Regions from separate parts of the Stenotrophomonas sp. S41 genome, predicted to be linked through region 2. Evidence: predicted binding sites of a transcription regulator. Region 2 holds the regulator's gene; the other holds the start of a gene.
What was found. The regulator HrcA, encoded in region 2, represses chaperone genes, less so after heat shock. The targets are predictions, from matches to a motif close to TTNGCACTCNNNNNNNNNGAGTGCNAA.
Positions count from the first base shown of each region.

Region 1: the regulator HrcA is predicted to act here: its motif matches at 3,666-3,692, upstream of rpoH (RNA polymerase sigma factor RpoH).

Region 1 is NZ_JACVTV010000010.1:26,407-31,865, forward strand. Features, by position in the region: gene IAE56_RS03965 (TonB-dependent receptor) at 1-3,417, shown strand, start outside; gene rpoH (RNA polymerase sigma factor RpoH) at 3,703-4,578, shown strand; gene IAE56_RS03975 (hypothetical protein) at 4,776-5,213, opposite strand; gene purD (phosphoribosylamine--glycine ligase) at 5,360-5,459, opposite strand, start outside.
Region 2 is NZ_JACVTV010000056.1:15,554-21,012, forward strand. Features, by position in the region: gene fur (ferric iron uptake transcriptional regulator) at 1-283, shown strand, start outside; gene IAE56_RS12895 (LysR family transcriptional regulator) at 502-1,419, shown strand; gene recN (DNA repair protein RecN) at 1,523-3,199, opposite strand; gene hrcA (heat-inducible transcriptional repressor HrcA) at 3,314-4,378, shown strand; gene grpE (nucleotide exchange factor GrpE) at 4,442-4,957, shown strand; gene dnaK (molecular chaperone DnaK) at 5,143-5,459, shown strand, end outside.

The DNA.
Region 1 (5,459 bases), on a different contig from region 2:
CCCGACGTGTCCGCGCGTGGCGGCCAGTTCATGGCCGAGCTGCCCAACGGCGGCGTGGTCTGGGCCACCGAAGATCCCAGCATGGTGCCGCCCAGCCTGAGCGTGCAGGCCGCGGCCACCGTGCCGTTCGAGAACGGCCGGGTGATCCGCCCGCTGCGCTTCCACAGCTACAACAACTACGCCTCCTTCATCGACAAGCTGGAAGTCACCCTGTACCGCGGCACCGACACCGACCTGGTGACCCCGCTGGCACGCATCGAGCTGCCGTCCGACTACGTGGGCGATGCCGAATGGGATGGCAGCGTGCCGGAGCAGTTCAAGCTGCGCACCGGCGATGAACTGATCTACGTGGCGCGTGCGTACGGCGCCGGCGGTGCGTTCGATGAAACGCAGATCCAGCGCATCCAGCTGGTGACCCCGGCCGACTTCGACCGTGGCCTGCAGGTGACCCGCGACAACGTGCAGAAGACCCTGGGCCAGGCGCTGGACGGGGCCAACGCGCAGGACCTGCAGGTCAGCAACAGCATCTACGGGCAGAGCATGCTGCGCCTGCAGAACATTCCCATCCACGGCTCGCGCGTGCGCCTGTACGGCCGCAACCTGGAACCGAACAGCCGCGTGCGCATCAACGGCCAGGATTTCCCGGTCGACCTGGAACAGAAGTTCGCCGCCGAGTTCCTCGAGCCGGTCGGCCAGCACCGCTATGACGTGCGGGTGGAATCGCGCGATGCACCGTCCGCGCAGCGCCAGCTGGACGTGGACGTGACCGGCCGCTACCTGTTCCTGGTCGCCATCGCCGATGTCACCCTGTCCAGGAACAGTGCCAGTGGCAACGTGCAGCCGCTGGCTGCCGATGACCGCGACACCGATGGCTTCCTCAGCGAAGGCCGGCTGGCGTTCTACCTGAAGGGCAAGATGCGCGGCAAATACCTGGTGACCGCGCAGGCCGACACCCAGGACCGCGAGCTCAAGTACCTGTTCCGTGATTTCAGCCGTGCCGATGCGCAGGACGTGTTCCGCCGCCTCGACCCGGACCTGTACTACCCGGTGTACGGCGACGATTCCACCACTTACCGCGATGTGGATACCCAGGGCCGTCTGTACCTGCGCGTGGACTGGGACCAGAGCCAGGCCCTGTGGGGCAACTTCGCCACCGGCATCACCGGCACCGAATACGGCCAGTACGTGCGTTCGCTGTACGGCGGCGCGTTGAACTGGCGCTCGCTGTCGGCCACGCCGCTGGGTGAAGCGCGTTCACAGCTGAAGGTGTTCGGTTCGGAGGCGCAGTCGGCGCCGGGCCACAGCGAATTCCTCGGCACCGGCGGCAGCCTGTACTACCTGCGCCATACCGACCTGCTGCCGGGCTCGGAACAGGTGGTGTTGGAAGTGCGCGACCGCACCACCGGCCGCACCGAAACCCGCGCCACCCTGCAGGAAGGCGTGGACTACGAGATCGACGACCTGCAGGGCCGGCTGATCCTGACCCGGCCGCTGGCGCAGCTGACCCGCGAGAACGTGCGCAGCATCACCCGCGACATGCCGCTGGACGGCTACGACCAGCTGCTGCTGGTGGACTACGAATACGTGCCGCTGGGCTTCAGCAGCAACGACGTGACCTACGGTGCGCGCGGCCGCCAGTGGATTGGTGACCACGTGGCGGTGGGCGGCACCTGGGTGGAAGAAAACCGCAGCGGCGAGAACTACAGCCTGAAGGGCGCCGACCTGACCCTGCAGGCCGGCCGCGGCACCTACCTGAAGATGGAACAGACCCGCACCGATGCCACCGCAGCGCCGGTGTTCTATTCGGACAACGGCGGCCTCAGCTTCATCCGCCGCAATCCGTATGAAGGCCGCCGTTCGGGCAAGGCCTCGGCGGTGGAAGCGCGCGCCAACCTGCGCGAGCTCGGCTGGACCACCCAGGACTGGAGCCTGGGCGCGTGGTGGCGCGACGTCGATGCCGGCTTCTCGGTGGCACGCCAGGACACCGGCCTGCCGATCCAGGAATATGGCGCCGAGTTCCTCGGCTACCTCACCGATGATTTCAGCCTGTACGGCCGCCACACCCGCACCGAGCAGGGCGAACTGGCGCTGGAGCAGAGCCAGCTGACCGCCGAATGGCGGCTGGGCAACGACGGCCAGCTGACCGGCGAACTGCGCCGGGTGCGCGAGGAGCAGGAGCTGCAGGATGTCTCCGCGCTGCTGGCGGCGATCGGTTACCGCCAGCGCTTCGGCTCCTCGTGGGAGCTGTACGGCACCGGCCAGGTGACCCTGGACGATGACGGCGGTGCCTACGAGAAGAACGACCTGCTGACCCTGGGCGCGCGCTACCTGTTCGGCGACCGCAGCAGCGTGGGTGCCGAACTGAGTGGCGGCAGCCGCGGCCACGGCGGCAAGGTCGATGCCGAGTACCGCATGGCGCCCGACCACAGCCTCTACGGCAGCTACAGCTACAGCACCGACCGCACCGGCACCGATCCGCTGTTCGACAGCGGCCTGCAGAGCGGCTGGACGGTCGGCCAGCGCTGGCGCCTGAGCAACCAGGTGAACGTCTACAACGAGAGCCAGTACCTGAAGGACCGCCGCCAGGACAGCGCGGGACTGGTGCACACCTTCGGCATGGACTTCTACCCGGCCCAGGGCTGGAACCTGGGCTTCACCCTGATGGATGGCGAGCTGGAATCCACCGTGGGCCGCATCAACCGCCGTGCGTACAGCGTCAGCGGCGGCCGCACCGATGCGGTGGCGCAGTGGAGCAGCAAGCTGGAGTACCGCCGCGACAGCGGTGCCGAGCAGCGCGAACAGTGGGTGACCACCAACCGCCTGCTGTACAAGCTCAACGAAGACTGGCGCTTCGCCCTGCGCGCGAACTACGCCGACACCCAGGACCGGATCAACCCGGTGGCCGATGCCAAGCTGGTGGAAACCAATGTCGGCTTCGCCTGGCGCCCGCACGACAACACGCGCTGGGCCGGCTTCGGCAAGTTCACCTATCTCTATGACGTGGCGTCGCTGGGCCAGGAGGGCGGCAATCTGTACGACCAGCGCTCGCAGGTGCTGTCGCTGGAGGGCATCCGCCAGATCGGCGAGCGCTGGGAAATGGCCGCCAAGCTGGCTTCGCGCTGGGGCGACTACCGCACCGGCCGCGGCGAGGGCGCCTGGCTGGACAGCCGCGCTGACTTCGCCGCCCTGCAGCTGCGCTACCGCCTGTTCGCGGAGTGGGAAGGGCTGGCCGAGCACCGTTGGCTGAAGGTGCGCGATGGCGGCGTCCGCAAAGGCTGGCTGCTGGGCGTGGACCGGCGGGTGGGCGAGAACTTCAAGGTCGGCGTGGGCTACAACTTCACCGAGTTCAGCGACGATATGACCGAGCTGAAGTACGACCAGAAGGGCTTCTTCCTGAACATGGCCGGGTACTATTGAGGCCGCCCGAGGGCGGTCCTGCGGCCCTGGGCTGAACGACCGGCAACATCGCCGGGCTGAATGGGGTGGCGCCGTGGGATTTTGCGGCCCAAAACGACCATTCATGCACCTGGTTCGCTACAAGTTATTGATTTTAAAAGTATTCGACCATGGTCGAGCCTGCTCGCCATTGTCATCAATTCGCGATAGGGTAGGGATGTTGAATCGCCCAGTGTTCTGTTCACGGAACACTGGAACTTCCTCCCGCTTTAGCAGTCCAAAAGCCGGACTGCTAAGATGAGCCCTATGAGCCAGAACACCTCTACTGCCCTTGTGGCAAACAATCTCCCGATTCCCAGTGCGCTCGGTTCGCTGGACGCCTACATCGGTGCCGTGCACCAGATTCCGGTGCTGTCGGTCGATGACGAACAGGACCTGGCCCGTCGTTTCCGCGACGGTGACGATCTGGACGCCGCACGTGAGCTGGTGCATTCGCACCTGCGCTTCGTGGTGCACGTGGCCCGCGGTTACAACGGCTACGGCCTTGCGCTGGGCGACCTGATCCAGGAAGGCAACATCGGCCTGATGAAGGCGGTCAAGCGCTTCGACCCCGACATGGGCGTGCGCCTGGTGTCCTTCGCCGTGCATTGGATCCGTGCCGAAATGCACGAGTTCATCCTCAAGAACTGGCGCATCGTCAAGGTCGCCACGACCAAGGCGCAGCGCAAGCTGTTCTTCAACCTGCGCAAGTCGAAGACGCGCCTGGGCTGGATGAACGCGGCCGAAGTCAGCGCCGTCGCCAAGGACCTGAACGTGTCCGAGCGCGAGGTCATGGAAATGGAATCGCGCCTGTCCGGCCGCGATATCGGTTTCGATGCGCCGACCGACGAAGACAACGATCATGCGCCGCCGTCGCCGGCTGCGTTCCTGGTGTCCAACGACGAAGATCCGTCGATGGCCTACGAGCGCGAGGACAGCGAAGACAACCAGATGCAGCTGCTGCGCGAAGGCCTGGCCGAGCTGGATGCACGCTCGCGCGACATCATCCGCCGCCGCTGGCTGGATGCCGACAGCAAGGTGACGCTGCAGGAACTGGCCGATGAGTACGGCGTGTCCGCCGAGCGCATCCGCCAGGTCGAGGCGAACGCGCTGAAGAAGATGAAGGCGCTGTTCACCGCGTAAGCGGGAAGACGTTGGAATGAAGAAGGGCCCGGCAATGCCGGGCCTTTTTTGTTTGTGGGGCGCGCGCATCCACGCATGGCGTGGATCTACCCCGGCGGTACGGCATCCGTGGACTCACACCAGACGTGGCGATACGGCGTCCAGTAGAGCCACGCCACGCGTGGCTGCTCTGCGACCGTGCCGTGACGCGATCGGCTTCAGAAGCGCGACTGGATTGCCTCGATCAGATCGCCGATCGACAGCGACGGGCATTGCCTGAAGTCCACGGAATCGAATGTCGCAAGACGTGCCATGACCTGCAGTTCATCGCGCAGTGCGGAGTACTGGATGGCTGTGGCGGGGGTGGCAACGCGCGTGTAGCCATGGCCGGTCCAGTCGTAGACGTGGACGCCGCGCGAGGCCATCGCCAGATAGTCGTCAGGCCGGGGAAGCGTCACGTGCATCACGGCGTCCCCAACCACGGGAAGGTCCATCAGCATCGTTTCAACCTGGAGGATGTCGACGGCGGCGTCTGCCAGAAGCACGGTCGGGATCTCGCCTTTGCCCGCAGTGACGAAGGCGGCAACCGCACCCGTGCGGTCCACGCCCAGCCAGGTGCAATCGATGTCTTCGGGATAGTCCTGCAGATGCGGCATGTCGCCAACTCCTGATGCCGGGGCTTCATCCACGCATGGCGTGGATCTACCCCGGCGGTACGGCATCCGTGGAGCCACGCCAGGCGTGGGTCCACCGCACCCAGTAGAGCCACGCCAGGCGTGGCTGCCCTGATATCGCGCGGACCTCAGCCCTCGCGTGCGATCGCGCGCCAGCCGATGTCGGTGCGGTGGAACTCGTTGGCCCAGGTCACCTTGGCCACGCCGGCATAGGCATTGGCCTGCGCG
Region 2 (5,459 bases):
CCTGGAGCACGGCGATGAAATCGGCCTGGCCACGGTGTATCGGGTGCTGACCCAGTTCGAGGCCGCCGGCCTGGTGCTGAAGCACAACTTCGAAGGCGGCCAGGCCGTCTACGAGCTGGACCGCGGCGGCCACCACGACCACATGGTCGATGTGGACAGCGGCAAGATCATCGAGTTCGAAAGCCACGAGATCGAGGAGCTGCAGCGCAAGATCGCCGCAGACCACGGCTACGAGCTGGAAGAGCACTCGCTGGTGCTGTACGTGCGCAAGAAGCGCAAGTAAGGCGCTGCAGCCAGCTGCGGATGTACGAAGACCCCGGGCCTGCCCGGGGTTTTTCGTTTCTGGGGTCAGAGCCCTTTGCTGGCGCAAAGGGATCCGACCCCGGCCGACCCCACGGGGTCAGATCCCTTTCCACGGGAAAGGGCTCTGACCCCTGCTCTCCGGGTCACCTGTGAACTAGACTGCGGATGGACAATCATCTGTGAACTGGATTCACTGGCATGGCACGACCCGACATCAACCGATCCGGCGAACTGGAAGTGTTCGTGCGGGTGATCGAGACCGGCGGCTTCTCCGCTGCCGCGCGCTCGCTGGACATGACGCCCTCGGCGGTCAGCAAGCTGGTGGCGCGGCTGGAGCAGCGTCTGGGTACGCGTCTGCTGCAGCGTTCCACCCGCCAGCTGCAGCTGACCCCGGAAGGCTGCGCCTTCTACGAGCGCGGTCTGCGCGTGCTGGCCGACCTGGAGGAGGCCGAGCGCTGCGCCAGCGCCCACGCCGAGCCGCGCGGGCGCCTGCGGGTCAATTCCAACGTGCCCTTCGGCCAGCACTTCCTGCTGCCGCTGCTGCCCGCGTTCCTGCAGCAGAACCCGCAGGTGGGCGTGGACCTGACCCTGAACGACGAGGTGATCGACCTGCTGGAGCAGCGCACCGACGTGGCCGTGCGCGCCGGGCCGCTGAAGAGCTCCAGCCTGGTGGCGCGGCGGCTGGGCTCGACCCGGATGATGATCGTCGCGGCGCCGGCCTATGCGCAGCGCCATGGCCTGCCGCACACGGCCGAGGCGCTGCAGGCGCACAACCGGCTGGACATCGGCCACGCGCGGGCGATGCAGGGCTGGCCGGTGCTGCAGGACGGGCGCGAACGGATGGTGCTGCCCAGCGGCAATGCCCGCGCCAGCAATGGCGATGCGCTGCGCCAGCTGGTGCTGGGTGGGCTGGGCATGGCGCGGCTGGCGGCGTTCCAGGTGCAGGCTGACATCGCGGCGGGGCGTTTGCTGCCGGTGCTGGAGGAGGCTAATCCGGGCGACCTGGAAGAGGTGCACGCGGTGTTCCTGGGGCAGGGCGGTTACCTGCCGCTGCGGGTGCGGGCGTTCCTCGATTTCCTGGTGGAGCACGTGGATCTGGCGCAGCCGTTGGGGTGACGCCGCGCGCGGACGCGCGCGAGCCGAGCGTGGGCTCGGCTCTACATGTCGGGTTTGTCCGGGCGCACGTTGTAGAGCCGAGCCCATGCTCGGCTCAATGTGCTCAGTCCAGCGAGCTGGACGCCACCAGCAGCTTGCGGGCCGCGGCGCGTGCTTCCTTGCTCACTTCCACGCCACCCAGCATGCGCGCCAGTTCTTCCTCGCGCGCCTTGGTGTCCAGCTTCTCCACCGCGCTCTGGGTCATGCCTTCCACCGGGGCCTTGCTGACCCGGTAATGGGCGTGGCCCTTGGAGGCGACCTGCGGCAGATGGGTCACGCACAGCACCTGGCGCTTCTCGCCGAGGGCACGCAGCTTCTGCCCGACGATGTCGGCCACCGCGCCGCCGATGCCGGAGTCGACTTCGTCGAACACCATGGTCGGCACCGCATCCAGGTCCAGCGCGGCCACTTCGATGGCCAGCGAGATACGCGACAGTTCACCGCCGGAGGCGACCTTGCGCAGCGCCCGCGGCGGCTGGCCGGCATTGGCTGCCACCAGGAACTCGACGCGCTCGGCGCCCTGCGGGTCGGGCTTGCCGCTGTCCTGTGCTTCCAGCTCGATCAGGAACTGGCCACCCCCCATGCCCAGCTCGGCGATGATGCCGGTGGTGGTGGCGGACAGCTCGGCAGCGGCCTTGCGGCGGCTGGCACTGAGCACCTCGGCCTGCACACGCCAGGCGGCGGCAGCCTTCTCGATCTCGCCGGCCAGGCGCTGCAGGCGCTCGTCGGCACCCCGCAGCTGTTCCACTTCGGCATGCATGCGTTCGCGCTGCGCGCCCAGCTCGTCCATCGGCACGCGGTGCTTGCGGGCCAGGTCGTGCAGGCGGCCGAGGCGACGCTCGTTCTCCTCGAACTGCTCCGGGTCGGCATCGAGGTCGTCGTGCACGCGGTCCAGCAGCGACAGGGCTTCGTGCAGCTGGATCGAGGCGTTCTCGATCAGGCCGTCCACTTCGCCAAGGCGCGGGTCGTGTTCGATCAGGCGCGACAGTTCGTGGCGTACCTGCTGCAGCAGGTCCATGGCCGAGCTGCCGTCGTCGCCGTTGAGCTGGTTGCTGGCCGCCTGGCAGGCGCTCAGCAGGGCGCTGGCGTGGGCCTGGCGGCGGTGGCTGGCACCCAGCGCGACAATCGACTCGGGTTCCAGGTCCTCGCGGTCCAGCTCGCGCAGCTGGTGTTCAAGGAAGCCGATGCGGTCGGAAACGTCGCCCTGTTGCGACAGGGCCAGCGATTCATCGACCAGGGTCTGCCAGGCCGCAGCGGCGCGCCGCACCTGGCGGCGCTCGTCCTCGTTGCGGGCATAGGCATCGAGCAGGGCCAGCTGCGACGGGCGCGTCAGCAGGGCCTGCTGCTCGTGCTGGCCATGGATTTCCACCAGTCGCCCGGCCAGATCGGCCAGCTGCGCCAGGGTCACCGGGCGGCCGTTGATCCACGAGCGCGAGCCGCCATCGGCGCGGATCACCCGGCGCAGCTGGCACTGGTCCTCGTCGTCCAGCTCGTTGTCGGCCAGCCACTGGCGCGCGGCCTGCAGCTGGTCCAGGGCGAACTCGGCCGACAGTTCGGCACGGGCGGCGCCATGGCGGACCACGCCGCTGTCTGCGCGCAGGCCGGACAGGAAGCCGAGCGCGTCGACCATCAGCGACTTGCCGGCGCCGGTCTCGCCGGAAACGACGGTCATGCCCGGTCCGAACTCCAGCTCGGTAGCGCGGACGACGGCAAAATCCTTGATCGAAAGATGTCTGAGCATGGGTACAGGGGTGTCTGAGCCGCGCAACGCTAGCACGCGCGGCGGGGTGGTCCAATGACTTGCCAAGGCGACGCACCGCCATTATCTAGTGTCCGTGTCTCACAGGTTGATTCCATGCACGGTTCCGCTGACCAGCTTGCCCCGCGTGCGCGCCATCTGCTGCGCACGCTGATCGCGCGTTACATCCAGGACGGTGAGCCGGTGGGCTCGCAGACGCTGGCGCGCGTGGCGGGCCTGGAGGTCAGCCCGGCCACCATCCGCAACATCCTGGGCGACCTGGAGGACCTGGGCCTGCTGGCCTCGCCACATACCTCGGCCGGGCGCATCCCGACCGCGCATGGCTACCGGGTGTTCGTCGACAGCCTGCTGCAGATGCAGCCGCCGGGCGAGGGTGAACTGGCCCGCCTGCGCCACGAGCTGGCCGGTGGCGGCAGCACCCAGGCACTGCTGGGCAGCGCCTCGGAGCTGCTGTCGGCGATGAGCCACTTCGTCGGCGTGGTCAGCGCACCGCGGCGCGAGCAGTTCGCCTTCCGCCAGATCGATTTCGTGGCGCTGGATGGCCGCCGGGTGCTGGCGATCCTGGTGTTTGCCGACAACGAGGTGCAGAACCGGGTCATCGAGACGCGCCAGGGCTTCGAGCCGGGCCAGCTGGAACAGGTGGCCAACTACCTCAACGCCCATTTCGCCGGCCTGCCGCTGGCCGAGATCCGTACCCGCCTGCTGCTGGAGCTGCGCGACGCCCGCTCCGAGCTGGAGCAGCTGCTGGCGCACAGCATCGAGCTGGCCGAGCAGGCCCTGCAGCCGCCGGCCGACGACATGCTGGTGGCCGGCCAGACCCGGTTGATGGGGGTGCAGGACCTGTCCGACCTGGAGCGCCTGCGTGAGCTGTTCGAGCTGTTCTCCAGCAAGCGCGAGATCCTGCAGCTGCTGGAGCGCACCATCCAGGCCCCGGGCGTGCGCATCTTCATCGGCGAAGAGACCGGGATGATGCCGCTGCAGGGGGTCTCGCTGGTCACCGCGCCCTATACCGCCAACGGCCAGGTGCTGGGCGTGCTGGGGGTGATCGGGCCCAAGCGGATGGCCTACGACCGGGTGATTCCGCTGGTCCAGGCCACCGCGGACGTGCTCGGGGCGGCCTTTTCGCCGCCGGGACGCGGTCCGGGGCCGGCAGACGCTTGAAACGCAGCATCCCGCCCACACTAGGGTGGGTGGAGGCGGAGAGTGACCGCCAGGGACCCAGACATGAACCAAGAACATCCAGATATCGAATCCCAGCAGAGCGCCGCCGATGCGGCCGCTGCCGCAGGCACCCATGACGAACTGGAGCGCCTGCGCGCCGAGGTCGAGCAGGTCAAGGCCGATGCGCTGCGTGAGCGCGCCGACCTGGAGAACCAGCGCAAGCGCGTAGCCCGCGACATCGAGCAGGCCCGCAAGTTCGCCAACGAGAAGCTGCTGGGCGAGCTGCTGCCGGTGTTTGACAGCCTGGATGCCGGCCTGAAGGCCGCCGGCGACGATGCCAACCCGCTGCGCGAGGGGCTGGAAATGACCTACAAGCAGCTGCTGAAGGTCGCCGCCGACAACGGCCTGGTCCTGCTGGACCCGACCGGCCAGGCGTTCAACCCGGAACACCACCAGGCCATCAGCCAGGTGCCGGCCCCCGGCGCCGCCCCCGGCAGCGTGGTAACCGTGTTCCAGAAGGGCTACCTGCTCAACGAGCGCCTGCTGCGGCCGGCGCTGGTGGTCGTGGCCGCCGATTGACGCGCCGGGCCGGCAACGGCCCATCGCCGTCAGGTAGCGCCGGGCCAGGCCCGGCGTTCCTTGAACGGTTGAACACAGCGTTCGGGTGACGGCTTGAATGTTCCACGAGCCTCCCCCACATCCCATTCATCCACCGGCCGACCGGCCGGACTGACACCAACAAGCATTCTTCAGGAGTCTCCCCCATGGGCAAGATCATTGGTATCGACCTCGGCACCACCAACTCGTGCGTGGCGATCATGGACGGCGGCAAGGCCCGCGTCATCGAGAATTCGGAGGGCGATCGCACCACCCCGTCGATCGTCGCCTACACCAAGGACGGCGAAGTCCTGGTCGGCGCCTCGGCCAAGCGCCAGGCCGTCACCAACCCCAAGAACACCTTCTACGCGGTGAAGCGCTTGATCGGCCGCAAGTTCACCGACGCCGAAGTGCAGAAGGACATCGGCCACGTCCCGTACAGCATCCTGGCCCATGACAATGGCGACGCCTGGGTGTCGACCAG